3 regions of the Bacillus sp. GbtcB14 genome follow, and region 2 is predicted to be linked to each of the others. Evidence: riboswitches for the same ligand, from Rfam matches in the RefSeq annotation. Region 2 holds a riboswitch; each other region holds the start of a gene.
What was found. A riboswitch is a leader RNA that binds a small molecule or an ion and turns the genes downstream of it on or off. The one in region 2 is predicted to bind S-adenosylmethionine.

Region 1: it holds a riboswitch for S-adenosylmethionine, as region 2 does, so the genes downstream of both, KVT31_RS12415 (YezD family protein) here and KVT31_RS06970 (MFS transporter) in region 2, are expected to answer to the same signal.
Region 3: it holds a riboswitch for S-adenosylmethionine, as region 2 does, so the genes downstream of both, KVT31_RS24890 (peptide ABC transporter substrate-binding protein) here and KVT31_RS06970 (MFS transporter) in region 2, are expected to answer to the same signal.

Annotation. Positions count from the first base shown of each region.
Region 1 covers NZ_JAGXJT010000003.1:663,581-669,324, forward strand. Annotated here, with positions in the region: gene KVT31_RS12400 (LTA synthase family protein) at 1-1,290, opposite strand, end outside; gene KVT31_RS12405 (DUF3888 domain-containing protein) at 1,544-1,939, shown strand; lysine riboswitch at 2,029-2,210, shown strand; gene lysA (diaminopimelate decarboxylase) at 2,391-3,707, shown strand; SAM riboswitch class I at 3,824-3,932, shown strand; gene KVT31_RS12415 (YezD family protein) at 4,005-4,148, shown strand; gene KVT31_RS12420 (phosphoadenylyl-sulfate reductase) at 4,235-4,939, shown strand; gene sat (sulfate adenylyltransferase) at 4,978-5,744, shown strand, end outside.
Region 2 covers NZ_JAGXJT010000002.1:390,829-396,572, forward strand. Annotated here, with positions in the region: gene KVT31_RS06960 (FMN-dependent NADH-azoreductase) at 1-207, opposite strand, end outside; gene KVT31_RS06965 (arsenic resistance protein) at 503-1,468, shown strand; gene KVT31_RS06970 (MFS transporter) at 1,522-2,745, opposite strand; SAM riboswitch class I at 2,875-2,980, opposite strand; gene KVT31_RS06975 (DUF4153 domain-containing protein) at 3,114-4,361, opposite strand; gene topB (DNA topoisomerase III) at 4,633-5,744, opposite strand, start outside.
Region 3 covers NZ_JAGXJT010000012.1:50,781-56,524, reverse strand. Annotated here, with positions in the region: gene KVT31_RS24910 (GRP family sugar transporter) at 1-210, shown strand, start outside; gene pnuC (nicotinamide riboside transporter PnuC) at 278-928, opposite strand; gene proC (pyrroline-5-carboxylate reductase) at 1,116-1,919, shown strand; gene KVT31_RS24895 (aldo/keto reductase) at 1,921-2,754, shown strand; SAM riboswitch class I at 2,908-3,012, shown strand; gene KVT31_RS24890 (peptide ABC transporter substrate-binding protein) at 3,145-4,785, shown strand; gene KVT31_RS24885 (peptide ABC transporter substrate-binding protein) at 5,194-5,744, shown strand, end outside.

The DNA.
Region 1 (5,744 bases), on a different contig from region 2:
AACACCACTTTCCGAATTAAACTCATCAACATATTGATCTTCTGGATTTAGAAGAAATGGAAAATGGTTTGTTAAAGTAATAAATTTTGTATAGAACGGTTGTGGTAAAGATTTTAGCTTTGGAATCGATTGTTCAAAGAACTCTTTATCTTTTAATCCCCAGCCGACAGACATTTGTTCTGTGCCTACGTAATCATTTAAATTAAAGTAACGATCATATCCGAGTGCAGGATACATTACATCCCGATTCCAAAACGTTTTATCGTTTGAATGGAAGACAGCAGAAGAATATCCGTATTTCTTTAATTGCTCTGGTGTAGCTGTATATTCATTTGTTGCGTGAGTAAAGAATACAGAACCGCGGTCTAACGGATAAAGTGAATTTTCAACGATAAATTCAGCATCAGAAGTTTTACCTTGTCCTGTTTGATGATAGAAGTTATCGAAATAAAAACTATCTTTAATAAATTCATTTAAAAATGGAGTAATTTCTTTTCCATTTATTTTTTTATTTATAACAAAACTTTGTGTAGATTCCATTGAAATCAAAATTACATTTTTCCCTTTTGCAGCTCCAAATAAGTTTTTATCAACTTGCTTATCTTTTGAGTCTGTATAGTTTTTAATTTCAGAGAATCCGTCGCCGCTTGCAAATACACGTTCAGCTGAAGATTTAGATTGAAGTGTAATATCGAATAGATGGTATGTGTATAAACCTAAATTTTTCACGACAGTTTGACGATCAAATGAGCGTGAGAACATTTGTGGTTTATAAATAACTGAAACAACAATTTGTAGTGCTAATAAAGCTGTTACACCGCTAAAGAAAGTTCGCTTCTCAGAGCGAGAAAGCGGGGTCTTGTCACAAAATGCCGGAAATTTACGCGAAAGAAACATTAAAATAATTGCATCTGCAAATAAAAGTAATGTTTTATACGTAAAGAGCTCTTTTATACTCGTTCCTAAATCAGCCATATTATTTGTTTGGAATAAAACTGGGAATGTAACGAAATCGTTATAAAACCCATAAAACATTGCATTTCCAAATAAAATAAAGGACAGTATAAAACTGGTTCCAATAATAATTCGGTTTCGGTACTTAGATGCAAGTAAAGCGAAACCAAAAAATAAAAGTAACGAAGCTAGTGGGTTAATAAAAAGCATAAATTCTTCAAAGAAGTTATCAATTCTAATATCAAATGCTAGCTTGTACACAATATATGTTTTTATCCATAATAAAACGACTGCAACGAGTGCAAATCGCAGTTTTGGAAACAGATTTTGTAGCATAATATACTCCTCTCCTAAAAGCATGACGGTTCTTGTGAGCCGGTTTGATTAGCGCCTCATTTTCTATATACGAACAGTCCTTTGTTATTATGTTTATTATACTATGAGTATCATTATACGAAAATAAAAGAGAGTTGTGGGCTTTTTTATAATAATTGAGTAGAAAAAGGGCAGTGGGAGACAATAAAACGGAGTTTCTATGTATGATAATTATCGTGCGCAGAAAGAATCGAGTAATAAAACGGAGGTTATAATGCGAAAATTATTATATTTTATAGTATGCAGTAGTGTTATACTTTTTGCCTCACCGAGTATGTCAGTAGCGCAATATGATGCACCCCTTATGGAAGATGCACTTTATTCTGTTTTATTTCCAAAAATAAATAAGGCAATTGAAAAACAATATGGGAGCTTGAAGCCTTATGAATGTCCTAAAATTATTAGTTTAAAAAAAGTGTATAGTGGTACATATTTATTTCAAGCGAGTATTGAAGTAACGAAGTATGAACGTGTTGCTGGGAAAATTGCTCCACCATTTGAGAAGGTAACGATTACATTTAATAACGAAGAGGGCGAATGGGAAGTGACAAAGGTTTCAGTAAAGCGCTTACCAAATGATACGAAATTAAACTGTAAAAAAACAATATAAAAAATTGTTTGACAAATAAAATGGTCCTTTGGTATTGTTAATAGCAACAATTAGATGTTTGAAAATTAAATAGACTTACCTCATCTACTCTCAAAGGTAGAGGCCGCAATAGGAAAGAGTAAGCTATGGGAGATTTAATGGAATCTGTGATCATAGGTTGAAAGGGACTATTGCCGAAATATAAGAATAACCATCTTATTCATATATTGGGACTGCATTGAATAAATGTAGTACTGTCATAATATTTATTTTATGGAGAGCTATTTGGAGATGTTGATGCGGTTTCTTATTTTGAGGAGATAACAACTCGTTTATTTTTTCAATATATATTTTTCCTAATAAGAAACGCGTGTGAACATTGTTCCGCGCGTTTTTTGTCTATCTAAAAGCGTGCTGCAATGAATAGAAGATTGGGGTTATGAGTTTTAGAGGAAATAAGGGAGGAATTCAAATGTATTTACACGGCACAAGCCGAATCAATGGGCAAGGACACTTAGAAATTGGTGGGTGCGATACGACGCAGCTAGCAAAACAATACGGAACACCACTTTATGTATACGATGAAGAGTCTATTCGAGGAAAGTGCCGCGCGTTTCATCGTGCTTTTAAAGAAAGTGGTTTCTCTTATCAAGTAGCATATGCAAGCAAGGCGTTCTTGTGCATGGAGATGTGCCGAGTAGCTCGTGAAGAGAATATGTCTTTAGACGTTGTTTCTGGAGGGGAATTATATACTGCGCTCCAAGCTGGTTTTCCGGCATCGCGTATTCATTTTCACGGAAATAATAAAACAGAAGAAGAAATGATTATGGCTCTTCAGGCAAATATCGGTTGTTTTGTAGTAGATAATTTCTTAGAATTAGAAATCTTACATGATTTAGCAATGCAACATGGGAAATTTGTGAACATATTAATCCGTGTAACGCCTGGAGTAGAGGCACATACACACGAATATATAACAACAGGTCAAGAAGATTCGAAATTTGGATTTGGTGTTTCAAATGGTCAAGCGATGCAAGCGATTGAGTTAGCTTTGCAAAAATCAAATTATAATGTGCTAGGAATTCACTCGCACATCGGATCACAAATATTCGAAACGGCTGGTTTTGTTCGAGCAATTGAAGTTCTTCGCCAATTTTTAGAAGAAGTGAGAGAGCAAATGAATTATGTAGTAAAAGTGTTAAATGTGGGCGGAGGATTCGGAATACGCTACACAGAGTCAGATACGCCATTAACTCTTGAGACATATGTGCGAGCTGTAACAAATGCAGTGAGAGAACAATTTACAGTATGTGAATATCCGCTGCCAGAAATATGGGTTGAACCAGGTCGTAGCATTGTAGGTGATACTGGAACGACAATTTATACAGTCGGATCTGTGAAAGACATTCCTGGTATTCGGAAATATGTATCAGTGGATGGCGGAATGACAGATAATTTAAGACCTGCCTTATATAGCGCGCGTTATGAAGCGATGCTAGCGAATCGAGGGAATGATACGAATGAGGAACTCGTTTCGATTGCTGGGAAATGCTGTGAGAGTGGAGACATGCTGATTTGGGATATTAATCTACCGAAAGTTGCTTCTGCCGATTTACTAGCAGTTTCTTGTACGGGGGCATATGGGTACTCGATGGCCAATAATTATAATCGGATTCGTAGACCAGCTGTCGTCTTCGTGAAAGGTGGTACATCACAAATTGTTGTAGAACGCGAAACATATGAAAATATTATTGGGAACGATCGCATACGTATTAAAGAACTTGTTTAAATAGAGAAAAGGAGTTGTTCGGATGGGCAATTCCTTTTTTGTAAAATAAAATAATTAAAATATATCGGAAAACTAGGATTGAAAAAAATCAGAATTGTGATAAAATACAAATACAAAGCTTATCAAGAGAAGCGGAGGGAACTGGCCCGACGAAGCTCGGCAACCTGCTTATAGAAAGCAAGGTGCTAAATCCAGCAAAATGGAATCCATTTTGAAAGATAAGGTAAAATATATTACCGAACAGTCTTTTCGAAATGGGAAAGATTTTTTTTATGAATAAAAAGGGGGGCTGTTCGCGTGAGTGTACGAGAACATTTTGAGGAAGTATCTGAGAAAATTCAAGCGATGCTTGCTGATATGAAATATGGTTCAATTACAATTGTTGTGCAAGACGGAAAAGTCATTCAATTAGAGAAAAGTGAAAAAGTACGTTTAAAGTAAAAAGCGCTGACTAGAAAAACTAGAGGCGGTTTTAACCTATTTTATTAGGTTAAAACCGTCTTTTTGCTTTTACAGGGGGAAAAAACATGTTGACGTATGAAACGTGGGAAGAAAATAGTGTTTCATTTTCAGAAGAAGATGAAACAAAAGGCGCGCTATCGGTATTAAGTTGGGCTTATAAAGAATATAAAAATGAAATTGTATACGCATGTAGCTTTGGAGTAGAAGGGATGGTATTACTGCATCTTATAAACCAAGTAAATCCATCTGCTAAAGTTGTATTTTTAGATACAAATGTTCATTTTCAAGAAACGTATGAATTAATTCAAAAAGTGCGGGGACGATTTCCTTCATTAAATATTATAGAAAAACAGCCGGAACTTACACTTGATGAACAAGCGAAGTTGCATGGTGAAAAATTATGGGAAAGTAATCCGAATCTTTGTTGTAAAATCAGGAAAATTTTACCGTTAGAAAAATCATTAGCAGCGGAAAAAGCGTGGATATCGGGCTTAAGGAGGGAACAATCAGAAACGCGTAAGCATACAAAGTTTATAAATCAAGATCATCGCTTTCAATCTATTAAAGTTTGTCCGCTCATTCATTGGACGTGGAAAGAAGTATGGCGATATGTATACAAACATAGCTTGCCATATAACCCGCTGCATGATATTGGATATCCAAGTATTGGGTGTGAGAAGTGTACGTTACCTGTAGGAGAGGGTGGCGATTCGAGAGATGGTAGATGGGCTGGGAAAGTGAAAACAGAATGTGGTCTTCATTACCAATAAGAAGAATTTGAAAATAAAGCTAAGAGAGGGTATAGAAAATGAGTACAAGAAACGAATTAATAAATCGAATAGACGAGACATACGACGTATCACAAATTGAAAAAGAAATTCAACTGGATAACATTGCGTTAAGTGATTTAGAGCTATTAGCAACAGGGGCGTATAGCCCGCTTACTGGTTTTTTAGGAAAGAAAGATTATGATTCGGTCGTAGAAACGCTTCGTTTAGATAATGGGAGCGTTTGGAGTATACCAATTACATTACCAGTAACAGAAGAAGTAGCAGAGAGTCTGAAAGCTGGAGAGGAAGTAAAACTTGTTAACGGTGGAAATGTATATGGTGTCATTCAAATAGAAGATATTTTTGTGCCTGATAAGGAAAAAGAAGCGTTACTAGTGTATAAAACGACGGATGAGGCTCATCCTGGAGTGAAAAAATTATACGAAAGACCGAACGTTTACGTCGGAGGAGCTATTGTTCTTACAAAACGCTTTGAAAATAATCCGTTTCCTTCTTATGATTTAGATCCAATTGAAACGAGAAAAGAATTTAAAAAACGTGGTTGGAAAACAGTGGTTGGATTTCAAACGAGAAATCCGGTACATCGTGCCCATGAATACATTCAAAAATCTGCTCTTGAAATTGTAGATGGCCTCTTTTTAAATCCGCTTGTTGGGGAAACGAAGTCAGACGATATTCCTGCTGATGTAAGGATGGAAAGCTATGAAGTATTACTTCAAAACTATTATCCGAAAGATCGTGTCTTTTTAAGTGTATTTCCTGCAGCAATGCGTTACGCGGGACC
Region 2 (5,744 bases):
TAATGCGAATAAATCTAACTCCGTAATTTCTGTATTTGGATTCGCTTCTCTATAAGCACTTACAAATGTTTCATACATTCTTGAACTAACTGCTTGCTCCGCTGGACGATCGTTTGCTTTTACAAATAATACTTTTGACATTGTTTTATTCCCCTCTACTTTTGTATTTTCTTCTTTTTTACCAAATAACGAGCTAAATAATCCCATTTTATTCACCTAAACTTTCTTATCATATTCATTATTCATCATCATAAAAATTCTTATTCTAATAAAAAGTTCCAATAGATACCTTAAGTACAAACATAAAAAAACTTTTTGTTATTTAATTACCTTATGTAAGTGATTGTAATACAGTTACTTACTTTAGTCAAGTAACTTTAAATAAAAAATAATATCTCGAATTAAAAACAAAAACTGCAATACAATTAAAATACCCATTGTAACTTTATTGTTTGTATAATGGATGTAGAGAGGGCAATTCATATTTAGAAAGGATTTACTCATGAGCACTATAGAAAAAATTCAAACTTTTATTATTCTTTTTGCTGTTACATGCGGCATCGTACTCGGACAATTTAATTTGATACATATGTATTCAGAGCACTTTATTGTCCCATTCTTATTTTTCATGCTGTATGGATTATTCCTCAGCATTCCATTGAAAGAAATAAAAAATGGATTCCGTAATTTAAAATTCGCTGGGACGAGCCTTACTATTAATTTTGTATGGACACCTTTACTCGCTTGGGGGTTAGGAGCACTATTTCTTTCAGATCACCCAGCACTTTGGGTTGGATTTATTATGTTAATGGTTACTCCATGTACAGATTGGTACTTAATCTTTACTGAAATAGCGAAAGGAAATGTAGCACTTTCTACTGCTATTTTGCCTGTAAATTTAATATTGCAAGTACTACTCCTTCCCATTTATTTATTTTTATTTGCTGGTGTCATGAAGACTGTAGCGGTTTCTGTTTTAGTAGAAAGCATTGTTATCGTAATCGTCTTACCATTTGTACTTGCACACGCTACAAAGTTCATTATGAATAAACTGAAAAAAACTGAAACACTCGAGAATAAACTCATTCCATTTTTCAGCTCTGCTCAAATTGTATTTTTAAGTTTAGCAATCGTAGCGATGTTTGCATCACAAGGTAAATATTTACTACAAAATATGAATGTCGTTTTACTATTACTCATTCCTGTTCTATTGTTTTTCATCATTAATTTTGTACTAGGACAATTTATCGGACGCATGATGCGTTTATCTTATAACGATACAGTAAGCCTAAACTTAACAACATTAGCCAGAAACTCTCCTGTTGCACTCGCTATCGCTGTAACAGCTTTTCCTGACGAGCCTCTTATTGCACTTGCACTCGTTATTGGACCATTGATTGAACTGCCAGTACTTGCTTGTGTTTCACAAGTGTTGTTACTTATTAAGAAAAAACAGCAATATACATAAAAAAACGTCCTACTTTAGGACGTTTTTTATTTTTGAAAAATCTCATACAACACTTATTTCTTATTTATCATTACAAATGAAATAACCGAAACTAAAAACGTAATAATACCAATTATAATAAATAGAATAGAAGCTGAAATTGACTCTAATGAATATCCTGTTATTGCAATTCCAACTGGAGTTGATACTAATAATAACGAACTTAAAAAACCAAAAAATCTCCCTTGCACTTCATTTGGAATTAATTTTCTATACAGTACTCCAAAATATACATTACTCACTCCAAATGCAATTCCTGATAAAAAATAATAAACTGAAAATAATACCGGATTTAACGTCGTACCCATTGCAGCATTAAAAATCCCCATGATAGCAGTACATATAAAAGCAGTCGTAATCGTTTTATATTTACGAATCTTTTTAGTAATAAATGCTCCTATTAAAATCCCTATCGGTGATGCCGCAAAAACTATACTATACCATCCCGTAGAAAGGTCCATTTCTCTAACAACTATTACTTGTAGTGAAAGCATACACGCCGCTCCAAGTAAATTAATAACCGCAGCGCTCATAAGCAATGTTTTCAATGATTGATTACTATTAAATATGGAGAAACCCTCTTTAAAGTCTTCGTAAAAAGGCTTTTTCTTTTCTACTTTCAATTCACGTGGAAATTTGATGTTCATTAAAATTAAAAAAGATATAAAGAATGTGAGTGAATCTAATACAAATACTCCATGAAAACTAAAAATACTAATTAAAAAACTCGCTATTAAAGGAATGGTAACCGATATGATTTGTATTGATATTTGCCTCAGCGTAATCGCTTGTTGAACATGCTTTTCTTCCACATATGTTACTAATGCTGCATTTGAAGCTGGTGTAAATAAGGAACTCCCCATTGAACGTATTATAAGTAAAATTAGTAACGGAATGTATAGCATTTTATTATAAAATGCTATAACTGCAATTAAAATCATAACGATACATCTCATAACATCCGCAATTATCATAAGCTTTCTTCTCGACATTCGATCTGCTAACGTTCCTGTCACAGGCGCAAACAGAATCGTAGTCGTTGCTATTGCAATGTTTACTCCAGAAACAAGTATTGGAGAATTCGTTAATTTCATTACCCATAACGGTAAAACGAGCGTAACCATTGAATTGCCTATCAAAGAAGTGCAACTTGCTAAGAAAAAATACGAAAAAACTTTATTGCTCCAAATACTATCACTAGTGCTATCCTCTTTTAAACTTTCAACTTGATTATTCACTACGCCCTCCGGTTTCTTCTTCTATATTTTCTTTAATTCTTTCGCTTCTGTATCACCACCTTTCTAATTCTCTATTTATATGACAAAAAACCTTCTTCAAAATAAGAAGAAGGTTTTCTTATAACCGAATTCTTATCTATTAGGACTTTTAGATCCTACAGGATTTAGCACCTTTATTTAACATTAGGTTGCTGAGGCTTCGAAGGGCCAGTCCCTCCACCTCTCTTAATAAGAAGTTTTTATTTAATTATCTAAATTTCTTGTATTTTACATCAAAATAATTTCAATATGTTTTTCTATACAGTTAAAAGAAGATGACACCTATCATCCTCTTTTAACAATTTTGTCGTTACGTTAATAAAACCTTTCTAATTAAAAATTATAGGAAAAGTAAATATAACAACCGCTGCCCAAAGTCCGTAGATTGGCAAATACTTCGTAACGGCATCTTGAATAGCTGTCGGTCCTGATTTGTTTTGCAAGAAACGCATATAAGAAAACATAATCCAAATGAGATTTGCCCAGATCAGTATGTTTACGCCTAAAACAGCAAGTCTATTAGGTGTAATCCCGTAAGAAGAAAGTCTGAATACGATGGCTGACAATGCGACAGTGTCAATAATAAGTGCCAGAACAATTAAGGCAAAATTTATATAATCTGAAATGCTCTTTTTCTCGTCTGAATCACTCTCAACGATAGAAAATATAGTAACAGCCAATACACCAAGGAGTATTCCGTTGAAGGCCATTAAGAAATTGCGGTCCAAGAATGGATTTTTCCCGACCCACATTACCGTTATAAGATAGATAAACAATGTGATTAAGACAAGTGGACTAAAAATTTTAGATATGTATGGTGTAATATTTTTAGCAAGTTTAAGATTTAATGATACTAAGTATGCAGCCACTACAGCGAGAGCGGCAGCTCCAAATAAAACAACATTACTAAAATAGAACTCTCCTATATCCAAGTCAACAAAGCTAAATAAACGCATGGTTAATACTGCTAGTATCATTCCGCTCACTGCCATACTCGCGTAGAGAAGACCATATTCTAAATTAAACTTAATATACGCTAATCTTGTACTACCTTTTGAATATTCATTTCCCGTAAACGCAAGTCCCAATAAGAGCCATAACAATATAGGAAGATGTAAATACGCAAGGATACTGCTGTCTTTATAATTTAATGGCAACATATTAAGATACAACCCGGCAATTAGGAACAACGCTGCCAGGAAATAAATAATACTTTTTTTCGGAGTATTATTGTAAATAAAATAAGCAGCGATAAAGGGCATTACACCAAAAGCTATGTTAATTGGAGCAATTGCTTCCTGCTCGACAAAGTGGAAAATGATTCTAGTGCTTAGCCCAGCTAAAATAGCTAACATGCCCATGAATAAGAAACCTTTTTGAAACAGTGATATTTTTTCTGCATTTGTCTTTCCCTTGAAATGCAACCTTTCATACCAAGCAGCTAGCACCTGAGAATCAGGGTTTTCATCCCATGCTTGTGAGAATGACTTTTTAAAAGCTTTCGGGTCTTTTCTATACATTCTCTCCAACTCATGAGGGTTATCCATATTTTCAATAATCAAATTGTGATTGTTCATAGTTTTACCTCCTCTAATAAAAAACAGCGTTGTTACCTTTCTATAAAAAGCATCTCACTGATTTATTATGATATTGATTTTAATACAAAATTTATTGTTTTACAATAAAAAATTATCAATTATAAAGATTTTTTTATTGTATATTTCATTTCAAATAAAAATATATAGTACTACTTATTCAAAAAAAATATCCTATAGTATAGACTTTTTTAAGTGTCTATTCTATAGGATACAGTTTAATTATCATATTTTTTTTATTTGTTGAAACAACTTAATTCTCAAACACAAAATTCATCTTATTATCTTTCCACTCTAACTTCGCATCAAACGTTTTCTCGCCCTTTTTAAAACCTTTAATTAAATCGGTCTTTTCACCTTTTAAGAGCTTTGTCATATTCTTTTGCGAAATTGTTTTGCTTAATATCTTCTTTGAGATGGTAAAATCACATTGTGTCGTGTTGTAGTTGGAACAACCGTAAAACGTTGACTTATCAATCACATCTCCATCACATTTTTTACAACTACCAACCTTTTTACCTGTTGTAAATTTCGATCCTTTTCGCTCAATCGATTCAACATGTAATCCAGTGAAATCCCATTTCTCCGACATTTCCACTGCATCTTCAATAATTTTAGCTGATAGCTTTTTCGTTTGTTCCATAAATGTAGCTGGGGATGCTGTGCCTTCCCCGATTTCTGCAAGGCGCTGCTCCCATTTCGCTGTCATTTCTGGTGAAGCTAGTATTTTGTCTCCGATTGCGGTAATTAATACTTTTCCTTTATCGGTTGCGTACACTTGGTTCTTCTGCACATCTATATATTTACGGTCTTTCAGCATCGTAATAATACCTGCACGCGTTGCCTCAGTACCTAGTCCTTCTGTTTTCTTTAATACTTTCTCCAGCTCTTCATTCTCTAAATACTTACCCGCTGTTTTCATTAACGTAATAAGTTGTCCTTCTGTATAACGCTTCGGCGGCTGTGTTTTTCCTTCTTTCACTTTCACCTTTACAACTTTTCCTTGTTCACCTTCTGCGACAATTGGAAGAATTGTTTCGTCATCTTTATCATCTTGGAAAATAACTTTACGCCAACCTTCTTGAATTTGCTGTTTTCCTTTTGAAATGAATTCAGCACGTTCATCTACAAGAGTTGTAATCGTTGTGTAGTCAAAGATTGCTACTTCATAATGCGCCGCAATCAGTCTTCTTACGATCATATCGTAAATTTTCTTTTCATCACCTGATAGTTTGCTTGGATTTGTAACTTGCTCTGTCGGTATAATTGCGTAGTGATCTGTAACTTTTTTTTCATTCACATAACGCTTATTGTTCATAATCGATTCAACTGGAGCTGGTAATAAACCTTTATATTCATCAAACT
Region 3 (5,744 bases), on a different contig from region 2:
GGAACTGGAAACTTATTCTTACTTCTTTCATTACCACGTGTCGGAGTAGCAACAAGCTTCCCATTATCTCAAACTGGAATCGTTATCTCAACATTCGGTGCGATTGTCTTCTTAGGTGAAAAGAAAACGAAACGTCAATTGATTTTTATTGCACTAGGTAGTGTTTTAATTATCGGCGGCGCTGTATTGTTAGGTATGACAAAAGCATAATCTGATAATCTATTAATAAACCCCTGAAGCATATATGCTTCAGGGGTTTTTCTCTTTCAATTGTTTTCTAAATATAATTATTTACATGCCCCTGTCCTTTATAGTTGCTCTTCCACTCTAGTAAACCAGCTACACATATAAAGAGATTAATAATAGCTAATATTAGCATGACGTATAAACCTGTGGAAATATAAATCACAATGCTAACCACGTTATATACAATCCATAAATACCAGTTTTCTAAAATTTTTCGACTTAGCATAAATTGAGCTACTAATCCTAGTACAGCATTTAAAGCATCTAAATATGGACTAGTTGATTCTAAATAACGGATTTGATAATAGCCCCAACCAATCCAAGCAACTAACATAAAGATTATATACAGAGTCCACCCTTTTACACCTAAACGAACTGTTGCTTTTACTTCTTCCTCCCCACTACGTGCAATCCAATAATACCAACCATATACATTAAATATAAATTGAAAGGCTGCCAATACCGCCATTGCATATAAACCTTGCGTAATGAAAATATACAGAAATATCGCAACTGTAATCATGCCAAACAAAAAGTTAGATACCCTTTCCCTCGCTAATAACCAAACATTAATAATCCCCATAACCGATGCGAAAATTTCAATATAACTCGATTGAATATAAAACCCAACCAATACGCAAATAATACTAGAAATGAATAAAAAAAGTGGACTTCTGACCATGATCATCTCTCCCCAGATGTATAATAAATTCCTTATCACCAGTATAAGGAATAGCTCTTCCCTTTACCATGAATTTCCTCCTTCTCATTATCCATTCCATCTACGATAAGTCTTTTCTTTTTACAAAATTCTCTTAAAAATGGTATCGTTTTTTATAACATATCTTCACTAGAAAGGATTAAAGGATATGCTAACTAAACATCGAATTCTATTTATTGGTGCTGGTCGTATGGCAGAAGCTATATTTTCCGGATTACTTAAAACAAGCAAAGAATACATCGAAGAAATTATCGTCTCTAACCGCAGCAACGTAGAAAAGCTAGAACAATTACGAGCGCGATATAATGTGTCTACTGCAACAGATTGGAAGCAGCATGTTACATCTGTTGATACAATTGTTTTAGCAATGCCACCTTCTGCACATGAAGAATTATTAGCAGAATTATCTCCGTTACTATCGAATCAACTTGTCGTAACGGTAGCTGCTGGCATTGGCCCATCTTATTTAGAAGAAAGACTTCCCGGGGGAACACCTGTCGCTTGGATTATGCCAAATACAGCTGCTGAAATTGGAAAGTCTATCTCCTTATATACAATGGGACGATCAGTAAACGAGATGCATCAAGAAACCCTGCAACTGCTTTTAAGAGGCATTGGTACTTCGCAACTTTGCACTGAAGAGGAAGTTCATCAGCTTACCGCAGTTACTGGAAGTGCACCAGCTTTCCTTTATTACTTTGCTGAAAGCTTAATTGAAGCAACAAAAAGTTATGGAGTCGATGAAGCGACTGCAAAACACCTTGTCATTCAAATGATTTCCGGCTCTGCTTCTATGCTTGAACAAACGCAAGATCCAGCTAACCTCCGCGAACAAGTAACAACACCAGGTGGTTCCACAGCTGAGGGTCTCAAAGCTTTATATGAATATAATTTTTCAGAGGCAATTCAAAAAGCAGTAGAAGCAACAAACAAAAAAGCTAGGGGGAAATAATATGAATTTAACAAGTTTAAAAGACTATACAACATTACATAACGGTGTAAAAATGCCGTGGTTCGGTTTAGGTGTTTTTAAAGTAGAAGATGGTTCAGAAGTAATTGAATCTGTAAAAGCAGCAATTAAAAATGGCTACCACAGCATTGATACTGCAGCAATTTATCAAAACGAAGAAGGCGTTGGACAAGCGATCCGTGAATCAGGTGTTGCACGTGAAGAATTATTTATCACATCAAAAGTATGGAATAGCGATCAAGGGTATGAAACAACACTTCAAGCATTTGAAACTACATTAGAGAAATTAGGTCTAGAATATTTAGATTTATATTTAGTACATTGGCCTGTAAAAGGGAAATATACTGAATCATGGAAAGCATTAGAAAAACTTTATAAAGATGGCCGTGTTCGTGCTATCGGTGTGAGTAATTTCCACATTCACCACTTACAAGACGTATTTGAAATTGCTGAAATTAAGCCAATGGTCAACCAAGTGGAATATCATCCACGTTTAGCACAGGAAGAGTTACACGCTTTCTGTAAAGAACATAATATCCAGCTTGAAGCTTGGTCACCATTAATGCAAGGACAGCTACTGGACAACTCAACATTACAAAACATTGCAACAAAATATAATAAATCAACTGCACAAATTATTTTACGCTGGGATTTACAAAATGAAGTTGTAACAATCCCTAAATCTATTAAAGAACATCGCATTATTGAAAATGCAAATATATTCGATTTTGAATTAAGTGCTGATGACATGAAAGCAATTCAAGCTCTAAATGAAGATCGTCGCGTTGGTCCAGACCCAGATAACTTTAACTTCTAGTAGAAAAACCACTGCCATATGCAGTGGTTTTTCTCATTAAAGAAAACTGAAAATTTAAACTATATTTCAATCGGTTGACACTTCATTATCCAAGGTGTAAGATTTTGAATTATCAAAGAAACACAAAAATTAATAAAATTTATTCGTTTACTCATTGTATCAAGAGAGGTGGAGGGACTGGCCCTTTGAAACCTCGGCAACAGGTTCATTTTGAACACTGTGCCACTTCCTGCAAGCTTTGTGCTTGAAAGATAGAATGAGGGACTTCGTTTATATACGGGTGCATAACTTGTACGTAAAAATCCCTCTTTCTCAATATGAAAAGAGGGATTTTTTATTTTTCATTTCCCTCATCATCATCCAAACTTAATTATTTAGGAGGAAAATCAAATGAAAAAGAAGTTTGTACCCGGTATTGCATCAGTTGTAGGAGTAAGTATTTTATTAACTGGTTGCGGTAGTTATAAAAACGAAGCAAGCGGAGCAAATGCAAAAGACGAGGCACCTAGTAAACAGGTTTTAAACTTATCTTCACCTACTGAAATACGAACAATGGATACAGCTCGTGCTACAGATACTGATTCTGGTCAAGTAATGAGAAACGTATTTGAAGGTTTGTATAATCTTGGTGAAGGTAACAAACCTGTCCCTGGCGTTGCAAAATCTCATGAAGTAAGTGGCGATAAAACGAAATACACATTCCATTTACGAGATTCAAAATGGTCAAACGGCACTCCTGTCACAGCGAAAGATTTTGTCTTCGCTTGGCAAAGAGCTGTCGATCCAGCAACAGCCTCTGAATATGCATTTCTATTCTTTGATATTAAAAACGCAACAAAAATTAACAACAAAGAACTTCCAGCCGATCAACTTGGTGTAAAAGCAATTGATGACCATACGTTTGAGGTAGAATTAGAACGCCCTGTTCCGTACTTTATTAGCTTAACAGCGTTCCCAACATTTCTACCAATTAACGAGGAATTCTTTAAATCACAAGGTGATAAATACGCTTTAGAAGACAATACAATCTTATACAACGGAGCTTTTACACTAAGCGATTGGAAGCATGAGCAAAGCTTTAAATTTAAGAAAAACCCTACCTATTGGGATAAAGATACTGTCAAACTGGAAGAAATCAATTTTAACGTCGTAAAAGAAAAATCTACAGAAGTAAATTTATTCGAATCAAAACAATTAGATCGTATCAAACTAACATCTGACTTCGTTGATAAATATAAAAAAGATGCTAACTTTAAAGAACGGCCAAACGTAGGGGTACAGTTTCTACGTATGAATCAACAAAACAAAGTACTTCAAAATGTTTCTGCACGCCAAGCAATCGATCAAACAATTGATCGAAAATCCTTTGTAAATACGTTATTAAATGACGGCTCTACACCAACCTCTAGTCTCGTGCCGAAAAACTTTGCAAAAGGACCTGACGGAACAGACTTCCGTGCTGCAAACGGCGATTTAACAAAGGTTGACACAAAATCTGCTCAAGAATTATGGAAAAAGGCAAAACAAGAACTTGGGTCTGAAAAAATAACGTTAGAACTATTAACAAGTGACGGTGACCTTGAAAAGAAAACTGGTGAATTCTTAAAAGGACAACTAGAAAAGAATTTAGATGGCTTAACAGTAAATATAAAGCCGCAACCACGTAAACAACAAGTTTCACTTTTATTAAAAGGTGACTACGAAATTGGAATTGACGGCTGGAGCCCTGACTTTGCGGATCCAATTACATTCCTTGAGCTATTTACAACGAATAACCCTTACAACTTAGATCATTACTCTAATAAGGAGTTTGATGAAACAATAGCAAAAGTGAAAACGACTTTAGCCGGTGATGAAAAAGCTCGCTGGGAAGCATTACTAGCATCCGAGAAAATATTATTTAAAGACTCCGTTATCGCTCCTCTTTACCAAAAAGGCGAATCTTATTTAGAACGTTCTTATGTGAAAGGGATTGTGCAAGTAGACTTTGCAGGTCAATTAAACTTCAAATGGGCAAAAATTGAAAAATAAAGCGAAACTTTAATCAGTGGTTTTTTCTTCATCCCCCACTGATGATTAGCCCACACCAATTGTTTTTTTAGCAAAACATATTAAAAGCAGATTCCCTAGTACGAGGAAATCTGCTTTTTTAATATATTATTCTAAGAAATTAACAATCTATTTTTATTATTGACATATAGTTCTTTCCAGTGTTAATATTCTAAATAATCAAAGAAACAAAATATTTCACCATCAAAATATAACATCTACTACGTTGAAACATATAACGATAGATTATAGTTCAACATGTATATACATATAGAACACCTGATTACCTACATACACATATCTATAATAGGTTTTCTCTTCTTCTATAGCTACACTTCAAAACGTGGACATTACGACGTTACGAACAACACATTTAGGGAGGAACGAACAATGAAGAAAAAAGTTGTACCTGTTGTTGCATCTGTTTTAGGAGCAAGTCTATTACTAACTGCTTGCGGGGGAAATAAAGATCATGCAAGCGGAGCGAAAGCAAATGATAAAGCACCTGATAAACAGGCAATTAACTTATCATTCGCTTCAGAAATTCCAACAATGGATGTTGCAAAAGCAACGGATGGGGAATCCATGAGCGTAATGCGAAATGTTTTTGAAGGTTTATATGCAATGGGAGAAGATAACAAACCGATTCCTGGTGTTGCTGAGTCGGTTGACCTTAGTCCCGATAAAACAAAATATACATTCCACCTGCGTGATTCAAAATGGTCAAACGGTACTCCTGTTACAGCAAAGGACTTCGTATTCGCTTGGCAACGCGCCGTAAATCCTGATACAGCAGCTGAATATGCGTTCTTATTCTTCGATATACAGAATGCGAAACAAATAAGCCAGAAACAATTGCCAATTGATCAACTAGGGGTCAAAGCTCTTGATGATAAAACGTTAGAAGTACAACTAGACCGTCCTGTTCCCTACTTCTTAAG